DNA from 2 places in the Flavobacterium sp. KH_035 genome. Region 2 is predicted to be linked to the other one. Evidence: riboswitches for the same ligand, from Rfam matches in the RefSeq annotation. Region 2 holds a riboswitch; the other holds the start of a gene.
What was found. Region 2 has a riboswitch for cobalamin ahead of AC3IS6_RS00475 (TonB-dependent receptor plug domain-containing protein). Riboswitches for the same ligand answer to the same signal wherever they lie in the genome.

Region 1: linked by a shared signal. The riboswitch ahead of AC3IS6_RS21090 (TonB-dependent receptor) and the one ahead of AC3IS6_RS00475 (TonB-dependent receptor plug domain-containing protein) in region 2 are both predicted to bind cobalamin.

Annotation. Positions count from the first base shown of each region.
Region 1 covers NZ_CM174492.1:5,216,702-5,226,002, forward strand. The annotation lists gene AC3IS6_RS21075 (T9SS type A sorting domain-containing protein) at 1-335, opposite strand, end outside; gene AC3IS6_RS21080 (cell surface protein) at 359-1,570, opposite strand; gene AC3IS6_RS21085 (YncE family protein) at 1,780-2,925, opposite strand; gene AC3IS6_RS21090 (TonB-dependent receptor) at 2,922-4,970, opposite strand; cobalamin riboswitch at 5,086-5,286, opposite strand; gene AC3IS6_RS21095 (beta-ketoacyl-ACP synthase III) at 5,794-6,777, shown strand; gene AC3IS6_RS21100 (amidohydrolase) at 7,000-8,367, opposite strand; gene AC3IS6_RS21105 (AraC family transcriptional regulator) at 8,462-9,301, opposite strand, start outside.
Region 2 covers NZ_CM174492.1:85,331-94,631, reverse strand. The annotation lists gene AC3IS6_RS00480 (YncE family protein) at 1-16, opposite strand, end outside; gene AC3IS6_RS00475 (TonB-dependent receptor plug domain-containing protein) at 21-1,874, opposite strand; cobalamin riboswitch at 1,902-2,104, opposite strand; gene cobC (alpha-ribazole phosphatase) at 2,172-2,708, opposite strand; gene AC3IS6_RS00465 (adenosylcobinamide-GDP ribazoletransferase) at 2,693-3,478, opposite strand; gene cobT (nicotinate-nucleotide--dimethylbenzimidazole phosphoribosyltransferase) at 3,536-5,215, opposite strand; gene cobU (bifunctional adenosylcobinamide kinase/adenosylcobinamide-phosphate guanylyltransferase) at 5,357-5,866, opposite strand; gene AC3IS6_RS00450 (four helix bundle protein) at 5,943-6,317, opposite strand; gene AC3IS6_RS00445 (C1orf53 family protein) at 6,335-6,697, opposite strand; gene AC3IS6_RS00440 (ABC transporter substrate-binding protein) at 6,877-8,019, shown strand; gene AC3IS6_RS00435 (iron chelate uptake ABC transporter family permease subunit) at 8,025-9,053, shown strand; gene AC3IS6_RS00430 (ABC transporter ATP-binding protein) at 9,140-9,301, shown strand, end outside.

The sequences.
Region 1 (9,301 bases), 370 kb from region 2:
CCTTTATGCAACAGCGCGAAAAAACGACGATCTGTTTTTAGTATGGCTTTTAGCATGTCTTCACCTGTCGCATTACCATCCCATCTGAATCCCCAGACTAAAGCATCGGTATTTTTACCATCATTCCACTGCACTACAAATGCTGCCTTATTAGAACCAGTACCTACCCAATACTGAATATCATCAAAAGTTGCCGCAACCCCCACACTTCTACCAACCTCATTTTTTGCTGCTGTTCTTTGTTTACTAGCATAAAGGGATCTGCCCTCCGGTATTACCTGCCCACGCATTAAAAATGCAAAAAGTAACATCAACAACAAGTAATTTTTCTTCATATTATATTTAATTTAAAATTCTATTATTTAAGGTACAGGTCATAAGCTCCGGCCACATCTGTAGAAACTTCTCCCAGCCAGCCAGCTTCCTGATTGATTGCGGTATGTATTTTAACAAAATCGATTCCCGGAAGTTTTACATATTTTCCGTTTTTGTCTACGGCCCATGAAATATCAATATTAGAGCCTTCATCGCCATTTGGTGCATTATCGGCATAACCAAAATCAAAACCTTTGCCTACCCAATAACTTCCTGTACCACTTTGATCGTAATAATTGTCTTTAATTTTGGTTCCTTTGAGCGTATAGGAAGCCTCTGTAATCCATAGTGGGTAATAGCTTTGTTCATGAAATCCATTTTTAGTTTTGTATCCTGAACTTCCCTGATTGTCTTCCCATTTAATGTACTGTACATCCGTTTGCCAAAAGTCCTGACCTGCTACAGGCAGCTTGTTAGGATCCGGTTTCAAATAGGTGATACTGTAATTCTTCACGGTGGTGTTTTTAAAATACTCGCTTCCGGCTATTTCGTACCATTCGTCTTCATCGGGTTTTCCGTTTTTATTTTTATCGTAAGCCACCTGAATAATTCCGGGTTCGCAAGATCCTGAACGCCCTTCAGCAGCATCGTTAGCCCAAAAAGCATTTCCCATAACTTTAAAATCGCGGCCATTCATATTTGGAATCGTATGATCAAAACCAAATACAACATAACCTCCAAACCCTCCTAAAGAAATCATTGACGCGTTTGAACCTACAAGTGATTTCTTAGCGGCATTAATCAGATTGCTTTCGGTATTTCCGGGTGCATACAGCGGAAGTTCATTAGTAAACTGACCTACTCCGGGACGAAAATCGAACACATTAGAAATGTACTTGTTATAATTCCCAGCCTCTTTTGTTACATTGATAGAAGATTGATATGTTTTTACAACTCCATTCGTTTCAACTTTTAAGGTTAAGGGATAACTCTTTAAATACGGACTTATAAAATCCAGTTGAAGACTTTCTGAAATGACAGAATCTTTAATGCTCCAGGTTAATTTTGAATTAGCGGACATTTTCAGATCGATGTTCAGCACTTTAAAACGATCGATCGTATAGGATTCTTTTAGGGTTTCTCCCTGATTTTCATTTCCAGAATCATCTTCCCGATCGCTTCCGCAGGAGATAAATCCCAGTAAGAGGGTTAATACTAACGTACTTTTTAAAAGTGCAAAAGGGACTCTTTTCATATTTTTTTATTTTTATTCTTTAATGACACATTATTACTGAGGTACAACAAAATAAATTTCCAGTGAGCGTAACATCTAATTCTTCACTCTTTACTCTTTACTCTTTACTCTTTACTCTTCACTCTTTACTCTTTACTCTTCACTCTTTACTCTTTACTCTTTACTCTTTACTCCTCACTCTTTACTCCTCACTCCTCACTCTTCACTCTTCACTTTTTAGTTATAAAAGCAATATGAGCAGGAATATTTCCGGCTGTAGTCTTCCATTTTAATTTTCCTTCGGGAGTAAAACAGTAGATATAACCTGTTACCACATAATTTTGGGCATCGGTGACATATATTTCTTTTGTTTCGGGATTTACCTGCAAGCCATAAGGAATCATGATCTGTTTGTCGGTACCATCCGTAATGATTTTATTATTTATGACTTTTTTGGTCTTTGTATCTAATATTCCATAGGAAACTTTATTGCTATTGGTGAGATAACTCCATGAGACACTGTAGTAATAAAGCAAATCATCGACGAGACATGTTGCCGAAACCGGAATATCAAGCTGCATTTTCTTCTCGTCTGTTTTTGTATCGATCACAAAAAGATTAGAAGGAGTGTTGTAATAATCGCCTCTGGAACTTACGTAGATATCTCCCCTGCTGTCTACCTGCATGCTGTGGAGATTGATCCCCACATCTATTTTTTTTATTTCGGTAAAAGTTTCAAGATCGATTACCGATACAGTTCTGTCATAATTAGGCACTCGGTAACCTCCTGAATTGGCTACATACAATTTTCCGTTATGTACCACCATTTGTTCCGGCTGATAACCAACGGTCACTTTGCGTTTTATTTCTAATGAAGTCGTATCTATTTCTGCTACAAATCCAATTTCGGCATTTGGATCAATGGCAACGGGACCTGAATACGAACTTACGTAGGCTTTGTTTTTGTAAAAAGTGACATACCGACAATTCGGAATGTCTATTTTTTTGATTCGTTTTGCGGACCATTTGTCAATCACCTCCACTTTATTGGAACAGTTGATTACCGCGTACACTTTATTCCCATAAATTTTAATATCGTTCCCTACGTCACCCAGTTCTTTTACTACTGTTGGGTTGCGTTCTGAGTAAATATCGGTGGTATAATTTCCAGTTCTGTAATTGAATACATCAATACTGGCACGGTTCATTCCCATATTGCCTTCGTTCAAAAGATAGAATCCTTCTATGTTGCCATCACCTCTGGGCGCGGCTACGCTTTTATCTGAGGACGGAAAAACAGTTTCTTCTTCCCTGCAGGAAACCAAAAGAAGGGCTACAAATAAAGTAAGCAGGAATTGGGTAGTTCTCTTTTTCATAACGCAATACTGATTATAAATTTTAGTGTACGGCCCGGCATCGGATAGTTGTAAATTACTTCGTACTGCTGGTTGAGGGCATTGTTTAATTCGATTGCCCCTTTTATTTCATGACCCTGAAATGAAAACATTTTCTGAACGGATAAATCGTGTGTATACCAGGGTTGCACCTCATTAATTCTAATGTTATTTACATTTCCGTTGTATCGTTTTCCAACATAGATAAAACTGTAGTTAAAATTCCATGACTTATAATCCGCATTTAGAATTCCGGATCCGCTATGCCATGGGGTGTAAGGAATCTGATCTCCATAAGACGACAATTCTAAACCGGCAAACTTAGTATAATCCCTACTCTCCGAATAAGTATAGCTCAAATGGGCGGTCAGATTTACATTGCTAACATGCATTTTCATGTTAACAACCGATTCGATTCCTTTTCCTTTCACCTGTCCAATATTCGTCATCATCCAGCGGAATAAATTTCCAGTTGGGGCTGCTATTATTTTATCTTTGGTATTGGTGTAGTAGCCATCGACCTGAAGAGAAAACTGGTCTAATAAACCGCTTTCAAATGGTATGTTGTAGGTAAATCCAACATCGTACTGATTCATGTATTCGGGTCTTAAGGTACTGGAACCGACCATCGTATAATACAAATCATTAAAAGTGGGCATTCGGAACATACGTTTCGCAAAAGCTCTTACATTAAAATCGTAGTCTTTAAAGGGTGTATAACCCAAAAATATGGCCGGAGTAAATTCTGTTTTATCAGGAGCTTTGGCATTGTAACGCACTTCTTCCTGCACGTGTGTTCCCACAACGCTTCCCAAAACTTTAAAGCCATCCAGTCGGTAAGAACTTGCCAACGAGAACAAAGCGGTGTAGCGCTCCGGATAAGAGAACAGGGTCTTTATCCCTTTTCTGGTCGCATTAAGCCGGTTATACTGAAAATCAGTCGACAACGAAACGTCCCAGGTGGGTAGAATCTTGTACAGATTAACTGCTGAAAAATAATATTCCTGTTGGTAATAACTATCGTCAGATTGAGCGCCTTCGGTAACTATTTCTCCCAGCACATTAGTGGTATCTCTGGCTACATAATGGGTATAATCATAGGCATATTTTGCCTTAGCCTGAAATTTATATCTTTCGCTAAGGTCTTTTATAAAAGTACCCTGTGCAAAAAAATTCTTGTCGTACTGTCTAAAACCATCCGAAAATTTATTTTCTACAATAGCTCCTGGTGCTCCTCTTTCGGAACCATAATAATACACTTTGGCATCCCAGGTACCGTTCTTCATTTTCCCGTACAGACCAGACTCAAAACGAAATGCTTCTATATCGCTATTGTGCCTGACGGCTGAGGTATCGTAAGCCACAGTTCCGTCAAGATTATTTCTTTTGTATCTGAATTTGTATTCTCCGTTAGATTTTATGTATTCAGAACTCGCGCTCAGACTTATTTTATCACTTAATTTTTGTTCCCATCTAAAAGAAAAATCATTGTAATTGATAGACATGGTTTTATAGCGCAGCAATAGGTTGTTTTTTTTATTATGCTCAAAAACAGGACGCTTGGTACGCAGATAAATAGTAGAAGCTGCTGCAAAGTCTTTAGCTGACTGAAATATTTCACTCTTCTGACCATTATACATGGTGAGCGATTCCATATCATCCAGGGAATATTTTCCCAAATCTGTAACTCCGTTTTGAGCATTTCCCAACTGAATTCCGTCGTAAAAAACGCCCACATGATGGGTACCCATATTTCGTACATCGACCGTTTTGAGTCCGCCCAAACCTCCATAATCCTTGATCTGTACTCCGGCAAAATAACGAAGCGCATCGGCAACATTGTGACTGGCTAAATTTTCGAGTAGTGTTCCTGAAAGGCTTTGTACGGGAATTACTTCCTGATACGGTTTTGCTTTTAGCAATACTTCTTTCAAAACCCGCAAACTGTCCTTAGTAGTTTGAGAACGAAGTACAATAGGAACAAATAATAGAATAAGGAATAAAAGTATTTTTCTGGTATTACACATCACTGATTTGATTAAATAAACTCCGAGGTGTATTAATCAAAAAAGCAATAAGATAGAGTCCTGTTACAAAATAACAGGTCTGTTTATTGTTCTTCAACTTTATTCCACGAAAGTCTTAAACTATGTGACTATGGCAGGTCTCCTGACTTGTTCCATCTTTAAACAACCTTCTCATCCGCCGCGGCGGACAATGGCATTAGTAACGTTTAAAGACTTATATAGAACTTACAGTAGCGGGTCTGTTCAGGATTTACACCTGATTCCCTTTTAACTATTTTCTCTCAAGAAAAAATAGACCAAAATCTGGCCGTAAAGATAGAGTTATCTTTATAAAAACACGAATTATTTAATCTTATTACAGTTTTGACAATAAATGAGACTATATCTCAATAATTAACTAAAGAAAAGCTTTTCAGATCTTGTACACTATTATCAGAAAACTTATAGTCTCGTAAACTTTAAGAAGAAAGTAATCTGAACAAAATAAATCTTGTTAAATCACTAATTATCAGATTATAAAATTCAATTATACCACAAATTAAAAACTCAGATTGGTTTATTTCTTAAGAGATTGAATAACTGAAATAAAATCGTCTAAAAATGCATTTGATTTTATTAATAATGAAGTGAAACAGAAATATTAAAAGTAAATTAACAAATTCCGAGATTTTTGCATCTTTATAATTGTTAAATTGCGCCCCTGTAATTGAAGATGCCCCTCGTACTACATATTCTTCGAAAAACTCTTGTAAAATGGACTGGAGAAAGGTTTTGGGCCGAAAGTCAAAATAAAAAAAACACTAAAAGAGAAACAAAAAAATCAATGAATACAACAAAAGCTTCCATTATTGCTATTGGAGGATATGTACCGGAAACGGTTTTAAGCAATACAGATTTAGAAAAAAGAATAGATACTACAGATGAGTGGATCACTTCACGAACAGGCATAAAAGAAAGACGAATACTAGACGACCCATCACTGGCGACCTCAGATATGGCTTCTTTCGCCATTAAAGATTTAGTAGAAAACTATGGTATAAATCCGCTGGATGTTGATTGTCTTATACTGGCTACTTCAACACCCGATCATATTCTTACTCCCGCTGCCAGTTTGGTATGCGAAAAAGCAGGCCTGAAAAATGCCTGGGGATTTGACCTTAATGCTGCCTGCAGTGGCTTTTTGTACGCTCTTTCGGTAGGCGCAAGTTTTATTGAAAGCGGCAGATACAAAAATGTTATCGTGGTGGGTGCCGATAAAATGAGTTCGATCGTGAACTATGAAGATCGAAACAGCTGTATTTTATTTGGTGATGGCGCAGGCGCCGTACTTTTACAGCCCAATACTGAAGGACACGGTATACAACAGAACATTTTCAGAACGGACGGAACAGGTGCTGAATTCCTTTCTGTACGTGCCGGAGGTTCTCTTTTATCGACCACTGAAGAAACAATCCAAAACAAACAGCACTTTGTACATCAGGAAGGAAGAACTGTTTTTAAACATGCTGTTAGAAACATGAGCGGCACGTCTAAAGAGCTAATGGAAAAAGCTTCATTGACTCCGGATATGATAGACTGGGTAATCCCACATCAGGCTAACTTAAGAATCATTCAGGCAGTAAGTGAAGAAATTGGTATTGGTATTGAAAAATTTAAAGTAAATATTCAAAAATACGGTAACACTACAGCAGCAACTATTCCGCTATGTCTTTGGGATTTCAAAAAAGATTTTAAAAAAGGAGATAACATTGTTATTACAGCTTTTGGAGCAGGATTCTCATGGGGCAGTATGTACATCAAATGGTAAATATTATATAAAAAACATTACACTATATCCTTATGATGAGGTGTCACCTGTCATAAGTTCAAAATCGATTTCAAACAAAAAAACAATCAGTACATTTTGTGCTGATTGTTTTTTTGTTTGAAATTCAGATTAAATATAAAATCCAAACCATTATTCTTTCGCAGGCAACTGTATCTGTTCTGGTCAGCCTATTGACGGTAAGAAATAGGCTTTCAAGTTTTTTTACAAACCGGTCATTTGTCCTGCTATCATTTTACCGTTAAAAAACACCCCTTCTCTTTTTGGTAAGCGGGCTACTGCTTCGGCTGAGCAGCTTGCTTTTACCAAAATAAAGTGAGCATCATCCCCCGCTGCCGGCCATACGCGTACACCTGCATCGTTAAGCGGCAACACCTCGTTTGTGGTGGCGATATGCAAAGCACGGCTCAAATTGTACTCATCTGTCCAGCCATAAAGCTGTGCGCATAATTTTGCTTTTTCCAACATATCACAGGTTCCAAAAGGCATCCAGTGGTCTACAATACTGTCGGTTCCCGTCATCAGTTTCACGCCATACTTCTTTAAAGTCGGAATGGGCATGATGGTTTTTCCGATCGGTACTGTCGAAATAACTCCTATTCCAAGAGCTCCCATCTTTTCGGCTATTCCCTCTAAATCTTTCGGATCCATTCTGGCCAGTGCAAAACCATGACTGATGTATGTTTTTCCTTGTAATTGTTTGTTCTCTTCAGTTCTTTTGATGATATATTCTATAGCGGCTTTTCCTGAAGGAGGCGATTCGTGCAAATGAATATCAATCCCTTTATTATTGTCTATTGCGATCTGGAACATGCTGTCAAGTGATTTCTCCATATTTCCGTCAACCGTTGTAGGGTCAAGACCGCCAATAAAATCTATCCCCATTTTTGCAGCTTCTCTCAGTAAAGGTTCTGATTGTGAATATAAAATTCCATGTTGTGGAAAAGCCACAATCTCCCATCCAAAACTGTCTTTATTATTCTCCAAAGCTGCCAATAAATGCTCCAGACTTTTTAATCCGCTCACAGGATCAATATTACACTGACAGCGCGCAAAATAGCTCCCCTGACTTTTCATCAGCTGAATAGCCTGCTCCGCTTTATATTGAGAATCAACAAGCAATTCCGGAATTATTTTTTGCTCCAGAGTAATCATGTCTTTTACTGTAAATCCTTTTCTGGGAGCAGCATTCCATTTTCCACCGTAAAAGGTTTTGTCGATATGTATGTGCATGTCACGCAATCCCGGAAGCATCAAAAGACCTTTTGCATCTATTCTTTTTAATTTACCATCAGGTTTGGCAGTTGTAATATTTTTAATTTTCCCATCTGCAATGTGTACATTGTACAAACTCGTTTTAGTCGCAATTACTTCTTTTTTTTCATTGTACTCAAAACCATCTTCCAGTCTTACATTGGTTAAAATATATTCCTTCGCACCGGCTGTGATATACTCCGGTTCCTGTATAGAATGTGCCATTGCAGTACCGCCTATTCCGGAAAACAAGGCTGCTCCAGTTGCTGCAGCTCCCATTCTTAAAAATTGTTTTCGATTTATCGTATTGTCGCTCATTGGTTAATAGTGTGAATATCCCCGAGAAACTAGTCCTCAAAAATAATGGTGAACTGCAAAATTCACCTAATTTTTTAAAACTAAAACAGGAAGATTAATGATAAGAATGGTACAGATTATAATTTTCCTTAAAATCAGTTGGTGTTTTCCCTATATATTTTTTGAATACTTTGGCAAAGTAGCCATTATCATTAAAACCCAACTGGTAAGCAATTTCTTTTACCGACAAATCAGTACTGATCAACAATCGTTTGGCTTCAAGAATGGTTCTTTCTTTAATAACATCGCCAGCCGATTTGTTCAGGAATTTTTGGGAGAGAATATTCAGATAATTAGAAGTGACATTCAACTCACCGGCATAAAAATTCACCGAGAATTCTGTTGTAAAATGATCTTCAATCAGTGTCTTGAACTTTTTTATAATTTTTTCTGATTTGGCCGCAACATCATGATCCGGAAATTGCAGGACATAATCTTTTTGTAATAATTTAAACAGCAGATGCAATCTCAGCAGCACTATTTCTTTGGTCAGTAAATCATCTTTAAGCAAATCTGATTCAATTTCTTTCAGATGGTTTTTGATTATCTGAAAACTGCTTTTGTTCAGGGAAAGACAAAAGGGCGAACTCTGTCCGAAAAATGGCAGCTGCGATAAGTTCGAAAAAACAGTCATAATCTCTGGAGAGATCATCAGCTGAAAACCATTAGTATTTACATCAAGTGACCAATTGTGCACCTGTCCGGCCCCTACAAAATGAATCTGATAATCCGCTACCTTCGTTTGTTTAAAATCTACACTATGAAATCCTGAACCATTCTCTACTATAAAAACAAGATAGAAATCATGTTTATGAGGCTGCTCAAACTCATTGCGCCCTTTTACACTGTGCCGAAACAAGGTAATACCAAACGTTTGCTCGCCAAGTATATTTAA
Region 2 (9,301 bases):
ATCTAGTCAGTTTCATTATATTAAAATTTAAGGTTTAAGTACAGGTTGTAATTTCTTCCCGGCATTGGTCGGTGTTCCAGACTTTGATAAAATGTATTCCACACATTCAGCACCTGAATACCTACCCTGAAAGAAGATAAAAGTTTAAAATCGTAATCTAGGCCAACGTTTGAAACCGTATAAGCCGATACGATTTTTTCGGGATCGTTGTCTGCCTGTGTGTATACAAAGCCATTATAGAGAAATTGATAATGGGCTGAAATGTTGTTTCTGGAGTAGGCAACGGCAGCAGTAACTTTATGAAAAGGGACAAAAAACAATTGTTTTTTGGTTTCGACATTTTCTGAAACTGTATACGCATAAGTTGCATTAGCAGTCAGGTTGTTTTTGCCAAAACTCTTTTTCCAGCTCAATAAGGTTTCTGCTCCATAACTGTTCACTTTGTCTGTGTTTTGCGGCCTCCAGATACCATTATTTCCGGGAACCCATTGCAACAGATCTTTTATTTTGATGTAATAAAAAGTCTGAGTCAAAGAAAAGTTCTGAACGGTAAAAATATTTCCAATTTCTGCCTGATAAGAACTCTCCGGTTTTAAATCACGATTTCCGCCTTCTTCCCAATACAAATCATTAAAAGTTGGGATTCTGAAATTTCGGGACACATTCAATTTCAAATTATACAGTTTTCCAAACTGATAAGAAGAACCTGCTGAAAATAGCACAGGAGATTTATAATTGTCTGTAAATTCTTTGCGAACCCCAAATTCGTTTTTCCAATTAGGGGAAGCATCTTGTTTTACAAGTAAAGCCGCAGAGCTTATTTCTCTCACATTATCTCCAAAACCACTTCCGTATCCTTTGGTTCGGTTGTAGTCCAGAATACCATTTAGTTGTATGGATTTTAGCAATTGATATCCCAGATCCGCTTTTGTAGTTAAGCTTTCTGTTTTTCCGTAGGTATAAATATTGCTCGAATTGTCGGCATAATATTTATAGTTTTCGAAAATATAGGCCGTTTTAAAATTGGTTTTGAATCTGCCAAAATCGCCATCATACTCTAATAAGTTTCGATTAAAACCATTAACATATTTGCTTTTCGTTTCAGATTCAGAAACCAGTGAAGTATTTCGGTCTGTATTTGAAGTTTGGGTATATAATTTTAAACTGTTTTTGGCATCAATTTTATAACCTGCATTTGCATTTAGCGATATAACATCGTATTGGCCGTTTTGATTCCAGCGCTGTTCGCCTTTCCAGTTGTATTGATTCAGATACTTGTAATCGTTTGTTGAACTGTTTTTAGAAAAACCAATTTGAGCGCTCCATTTTTCGTTTGAAATATTGGTTTTATAATTAATTCCAATCGTATTAAAACTTCCGTAATCCAGTTTTAAAGTATTCTCAAATCGATTATAAAAGGCCAGATCGTTATTTAAATGCACCGTTCCTCCAACCGCTCCACTCCCATAAATAACACTTCCTCCTCCTGCTTTTACACTGATAGAATTATAATCGGAGCTGGGAATGGTATTAAAATCGGTACTTCCATTCATTTGAGAGTTAATGTTGATTCCGTTCCAGATTACTGCTGTTTGCGATGATGTAGTACCTCTAAAGGCCACGGTAGAAAGCATTCCACGACCGTATTCTTTAAAATAAATAGTCGAATTAAAGTTTAATAAATCAGTCAGTAAAGCCTCATTCTTGCCAATAACAGAATCGTTTAGTTTTAAAACCGATTGCGAACTGGAGTATTTTTTAAGATTGGCGTCGGAAACGACAACAGTTTTAAGTTTGGTAATAGAATCACTTTGCGCCGAGATAATCTGACACAAGCACAATAAGTAAAAGACAAAAAGTTTTTTTAAAGCCATAATTTCTACACTCTTTTTCCCGAGAGCTCGATATTGGTTACAAAGGCAGGTCTCCTGGCTTGCGTCTTGTTGTTTACCTTCCCATTCGCCAAAGCGAGCAGTGGTTTTGTAGTTAACAACAAGCATTCTTTTCAGAACAAAGCTTACAGTTGCGGGTACAGCTCAAGATTTATTACTTGATTCCCTTTTAATGTGTATGAATGAACACAACCTTAATTTTGTGCAAAGATAAAGTTAAAATTATTGAATTTTCAAATTTGTTTTAGTTTTTAGAAGGAATTCTAAACAAATCGTAATTTAATACTCTATTTTAATAACCTGTCCGAAGGCTACTTTATTGTTAAAGGCATCTTTCAGAGGCAATGCAGACCGATGGCATAAAATACTTCTGATTACACCAGCATGAGAGACAATTACTACAGGAGTGTTTTTGTGGTTTAAAATGTGTTCTCTTAAAAAGGTACCGACTCTTTTATGAAGTTCTGTAAACGACTCGCCATTTGGTACCTGTGTGGTAACAAAATCTCCCATCCATGGATTAAGTTGCTCCGAAGGAATAGCGTCCCAGTTTTTCAATTCCCAATCGCCAAAATTCATTTCCATCAGCTGCTTGTCTTTAATAAAGGAAATAGAGTTTGTCTTATGCTGAATGTATTCGGCTAGCGTGACACAACGTTTTAATGGACTTGAATAAAGTAAGGCTTCTGAGGGCAATTGCGAAACAATTTCTTCAAAAATAGTTTCAAACGGAACTGCCAGATCTACATCAGACTGGCCGTAGCAGATTCCTTTTTCGCAAGTGGTTTCGGTATGGCGAACTAGATAAACTTCCATATGCAAAGAATACTTAAATAATAGATCACTTCACAAACCTGTTGCGTGGCTCCCAGACAGTCACCTGTATAACCATCAATCCATTTTTGGAAATAGCGGGCTAAGAAGTAACGCATAATAAATACCGGAACTAGAGCTAAAAGGAATTTATACTGAAAATAAGAAAGCAGGAATAAAGGAATTAATCCGAAGAAAAAGGAACCTGTAATTTCTTTCCAACTGTGTTTTTTGGCTATAGGTTTGCTTTTACTTGTCGCATCATCACGAGAATATTCATGAGTAAAAATGATAGATATTGCTGCCAGACGACTTAAAGAATGAGCAGAAATAAACAAAAGGAAAATTAGAAAAATGTTATTAGTGAAAAGAGTAACGGATTCAGAAAGTAGTTTGAATTTCAGTAAAAAAAGCAGAACCAAACCAATTGCTCCGTAGGCGCCTATTGCGCTGTCTTTCATAATAAGCAGGATTTTTTCTTTGGTCCAGCCACCACCGAAACCATCACAAACATCAGCAAAACCATCTTCATGGAAAGCTCCGGTTGTGAGTATCGACGCGACAATTGCTAAAAGAACAGCAGTCTCCGTAGATAAAAAAAGCGAAGAAAGGTAGAAAGCCAAGAAGGAAATGCTTCCCACAATCCAACCTATAAAAGGAAAATAGCGTGTTGCCTTGTTTAAATAATCCGGATCGTGATTGATGTTTTTAGGACAGGGCATTCTGGTGTAAAACATTAAACAGGTAAAGAAAATATGGAGTTCTTTTTTCATTTAAGAGAATTGATTAGGACAAAATTAAAGGATAAAACTGAAAACTGAGACTGAAAACTATTTTCTACTGACTCCTGCGCTTTCAAAACTGGCCATTTCATTCAGAAAAACTTCAGCCGATTTGATAATAGGAAAAGCAATCGCGCAGCCTGTACCTTCGCCTAAACGCAAATCCAGATTTAAAATTGGTTTCGCGTCTAAATAATTCAATAATTTCTGATGTGCTTTTTCGGCGGAGCAATGACAGAAAACAGCATTTTTATGAATGTTGGGATTTATTTTTGAAGCAACCAAAAAGGCTGTACTACAAATAAAACCATCGACCAGAATGAGCATATTGTTCTCAAAAGCGGTTAACATTCCGCTGGCAATCTGCATGATTTCAAAACCGCCAAAATAGGCCAGTTGTTGGTTTAATTCTGCAGGGCCAGTGTAGTTTTCAATGGTTTTTTGGAGTAGGTTTTGTTTTTGAAGTAATTTTTCATTTTCGACACCCGTTCCTTTTCCCACACATTCTTCGATAGGAAATCCGGTAAGAAGACTCATTAATACCGAGGCAGTAGAGGTGTTTCCGATCCCCATTTCTCCAAAACCAACACAGTTTGAACCTTTTTTTGCGATAGCTTCAATAATTGATTTTCCTTTTTCAAAACACAATTGTAATTCTGTTTCGCTCATTGCCGGAAGGTGTAAAAAGGACTGGGTCCCTTTGGCTATTTTGGCATTGATCAGATTGGCATTTGTAGGGAAATCATAATTGACACCGGCATCTACAATCGATAGCTGAATGTCATTTTGCTTACAGAAAACATTAATGGCAGCACCTCCTTCGAGAAAATTATTGACCATCTGTCTCGTAACATCTTGTGGATAAGCGCTTACCCCATGATTGGCAATACCATGATCGGCAGCAAAAACAACAATAGCGGGATTTATAATTTTAGGGCTTAAAGTTTCAAAAACAGTGGCCATCTGAAAAGCCAGAGTCTCGAGCGTCCCTAAAGCACCAATAGGTTTGGTTTTAGAATCTATTTTCTCTTGTAGCAGAGTGCTGAAATTACTAGTTGTACTGTTTTCTTCTTTAGATTTTAAAGGAAAATCCGACACCTGATTTTGAATGATGTTTTTAATTTCTGTACAGTCCGGAACCTCTGATTTTTGTTTCCAGTGCAATTGCTGCAACATAGGTTGATTGTCGTAATTGGTGGCTGGTTTTCCGATACAGAAGTAGCCCAGTGGCTCGATGTTTTCTGGTAAATCAAGATTTTTTTTAAACTGATAATAGTTCAAAATAGATACCCAGCCCATTCCGTACCCCTGTTCTGTCAGGGAAAGCCAAATGTTTTGTGCCGCACAAACCGAACTAAATTTTACGGCTTCGTTGCTGCCCACTGTTCCAATTGTAAATTGGTTTAATACCGATCGGTCGTAAGCGATAATGAGTCCGATTGGTGCTTCTTCAATCGCTTCGAGTTTTAAAGATTTATAGTGTTCCTTTTGTTCGGGATTGTCGGTAAGCTCTTCGGCTTTTTTGTTGTACTCTAAAAAAAGATCTTTAATCGCACTTTTGACTTCAACCGATTTGATAAGATAATAGCGGGTAGCATCGGTTAATCCAACAGATGGAGCCCAGTGCCCAGCTTGTAATGCTTTTTGAATCACTTCGTCAGGGACCTCATCATTTGTAAAGTGGCGGGTATCACGACGTGATTTTAGTATATCGTCTAAATGGCTCATAATTTTTAAATTCCAATTTTTTAAATTCCAATTTCCAAATCGATTGTAAAAATCAATTCAAATAAGAATTTTAAAGTTTAAGTAAAGATAAAGTATAGTGTTGGAATTTGGAATTTAAAAATTTGGAATTTATTTTCATCGCTATCCTTTTATCTTAACAGGAATTCCGGAAACCATTAGGACTACTTCATCTGCATTTGAAGCCAGAAATTGATTCATCCAGCCTTGCAATTCGGTAAATTTTCTACCAATATGAGTTTCGGCATGAACGCCCATTCCAATTTCGTTAGTTACAATAATTAGTGTAGCGTTTTTTTGCTGAGCTATCGACAGAAATTCTTTTTTGGCTTCCTCTAAACTCAAGGATACATCATTTTTGTGGTCGATAAAAAAATTCGTCAGCCAAAGGGTTACACAATCTATTAAAGCCACTTTTCCAGAAAAGTCAATTTCGTTTAAGTATTTCTCTTTTTCAATATTGGTCCAGCGTTCGTCACGTTCCTGTTGGTGCCTGTCGATTCTGTTTTGAAAATCGTCGTCCCATTTTCTGGCTGTCGCTACATATATTGGTGCGTTTGAAAGTTGTAAGGCCAGATTTTGGGCGTAACTGCTTTTTCCTGACCGTTCGCCTCCGGTTATTAGGTAAATCATTTTAATTGTTGATTGTTGATTGTTAATTGTTGATTGTTAATTGTTAATTGTAAAATGTGAAATGTTGATTGTTAGTTTAAAGAAGAGGCTGTTTAGGGGGGATTTGACTTTTGGTTGTTTTGATAATACTCGTTATTAATTTTAATATTGAAATGGCGTCATTATTAATAGTCACAAACTCTTTTTCATTTAAGTAATTGGTTGCTTTTAGTAATTCTAACCAATAAACAGTCTCATTGGCTTCTTTTTGGGCAATTGCAAATTTATGAATAAAATCATTCTTGCTTTCAGCATGTTCTGCTTCCCTTACCGTTGCACCGATACTTGTTCTGGATCGTAAGAGTTGTTTGGAAAGTATAAATTCTTTCTTCTCACTAGACAGGTATTGATACAATTTGACTACCTGAATCGCAAAAGCAAAACTTTTGTCTTTGATAATATTCTCTTTCATAATCAACAATCAACAATTTAATAAGGGCAATGTCGGCAATCGTTTCCACAGCAGCTTCCTCTTTTTAAGTGAAACCAGGATTTAAAAACATAATTTCCGTTTTCGATATAATAATCAATACCCTCAATTAATTTCTCTTGTTTGGGTAAAGATATTGCTTTATTTTTAAGTGCTTTTTGAGGGGTAAGAGTTTCTACGTAGGCATCAATTTTATCTTCACAAGCTTCTTTAAAGCAAACAGGACAAAGGCAGTCTCCACCGGAAGAAAGATTAAAAATAGGAGGGAAATCATTACACCAACACTTGTTTTCATTTGAAGTATCTCCGCAGCTGAAAGAAGATTCACAGCTCGAGCAGACTTTTGTTTTTATGGGATTCATGGGGGGAAAATGAGGTTTATTTGGTTTTGTAAGAATAAAGGTAAACAAAAAAATTAGAAATTGCGTTACCTTTGTCAGTAATGAAATTGTAAAATTTAAAAGGAATACGATTCAAATTACATGCCATATAAGCAGAAGAATGAAGCCGGATTTCCTTGAAAAAATAATAGAACCTATATATGAGACATTTACTGCCTAAATTGATTTTTATTTTACCTTTTTTTCTTTTTGTCGGATGTAAAAAAAATGAAACTCCGGAAATTGTAAAAACTGAAATTGCAAAAAATAGTATCGAGTATGCCTCCGGACTTTCGATCGTAAAGCACGAAGGATATTCGGTGGTAACCGTTTCAGATCCATGGCCGGATGCACATACTAAGTTTACTTATGTTTTGAAAGAAAAAGAAGCAAAAGTACCAGACAGTTTACAAAAGTACACTACAATCAAAGTTCCTTTACAATCAATCGTAGTGACTTCAACGACCAATATTCCGTTTTTGGAAATGCTCGAAGTTGAAAATAAACTTGTTGGTTTTCCACATACCGATTATATTTCTTCTGAAAAAACCAGAGCTTTAATAGACAAAGGCACTGTTAAAAATGTTGGTCAGAACGAGAAACTGAATATCGAACAATTAATAGAATTATCTCCGGACTTAATAGTAACTTTTGGAGTAGACAATAACAATCCGATGCTTGATAATTTGAAAAAAAGCGGTTTAAATGTTTTGATTCAGGCCGACTGGATGGAGCAATCTCCTCTTGGAAAAGCAGAATGGATTAAACTCTACGGGGCCTTATTTGGTAAAGAAGAACAGGCAAAGGAACTGTTTGACAAGATTGTTCTGAGCTATGAGCAGGCTAAAAAATTAGTGGCGGGTAAACCGGCGACTTCAACTGTTCTATACGGTTCTATGTACGAAGATGTTTGGTATGTAGCCAAAGGAAACAGTTGGGTGGCGCAGTTTATGAAAGATGCTCAGGCCAATTATTTATGGGCGGATTTAAAAGGTACAGGAAGCGAAGGCTTGTCTTTTGAGAAAGTATTGGTGAAAGCAAAAACATCTAATTTCTGGATCGCTGCAGGCTCCTTTAAGACTCTGGACGAGTTCGGAAAAATCAATACACATTATAAGGAGTTTGATGCTTTTAAATCTAAAAATGTTTATACGTTTGAAGGTAAATCCGGAGCAACGGGAGGAACAGTTTATTATGAGCTGGCTCCAAGCCGTCCCGATTTAGTGTTAAAAGATTATATCAAGATTTTTCATCCGGAGTTGCTGCCTAGTTATGAATTTACTTTTGCCTCTAAATTAAACTAAGTTCATTGATTCATAAAAAACGAAATATAATACTGTTTTCAGTACTCGGTCTGGCGCTATTGTTTATGTTTTTCTTAGACATTAGTCTGGGGTCAGTTACTATACCTTTTAAGGAAGTGTATAATAGTATGACCGGAAACCACGCTAGTAAATCGACCTGGGAATACATTATTGTTAATTATCGTCTGCCCAAAGCAATTACAGCTGTGTTGGTTGGAGTGGGATTGTCTGTAAGCGGTTTGCTGATGCAGACGCTGTTTCGAAATCCGTTGGCAGGACCTGATGTTCTTGGACTAAGTTCGGGAGCAATTCTGGCTGTTGCGGTTGTAATTTTGGGTGCTGGTTTTCTGCCTTCATTTTTAAATTCGGTTTTATTATCGCCATTCGGAATCGTACTGGCTTCTACAACGGGAAGTGTTTTGGTTTTGATGCTGGTCCTGCTGGTTGCACAGCGCTTGCGCAATACTATGGCAATTTTAATCGTCGGATTAATGTTTGGGAGTTTTACCAGTGCTATCGTTGGGGTTTTGACCTATTTTAGTTCGGCGGAACAATTGCAAAAATTTACCTTTTGGTCGCTGGGAAGTCTTGGGAATCTTTCCTGGACCTCGATTTCGATCTTGGCAGTTTGTGTTGCTTTCGGACTGTTTTTGAGTGCAGGAAGTATCAAACCGTTAAATGCATTGCTTTTAGGTGAAAATTACGCAAAAAGTATGGGACTAAATTACAAAAGGGCACGGCTGGTGATTATTTTTGCGACAAGTATCCTGGCCGGAAGCGTTACTGCTTTTGCAGGGCCAATTGCCTTTATAGGTCTGGCGGTGCCACACATTGCAAAGCTGACTTTTCAGACTAGTAATCATGCTGTTTTATATTGGAGTACCTTTTTTTATGGAGGAATAATCATGCTGTTTTGCGATATGGCATCACAACTGCCGGGATTGGATACTACGTTGCCAATTAATGCCATCACTTCTATAATTGGTGCACCAATTGTCGTCTGGTTACTCATGCGAAAAAGTAATTTTCAGTAAATAAATTAGCCACAGATTCAACGGATTCAACGGATTTTCGCAGATTACTTTAAAAAAAAACTTAGAACCTTAGTACCTTATAAACAATGACTACTATCTTGAAGACCACAAACCTAGATATCGGCTACAAGTCGAAGAAAGAAGTTGTGACCATTGCTGAAAATTTAAATCTGAGTTTAAGTTCGGGGAAACTTATTTCGCTAATTGGAGCAAACGGAATTGGAAAATCGACATTACTCCGGACGATT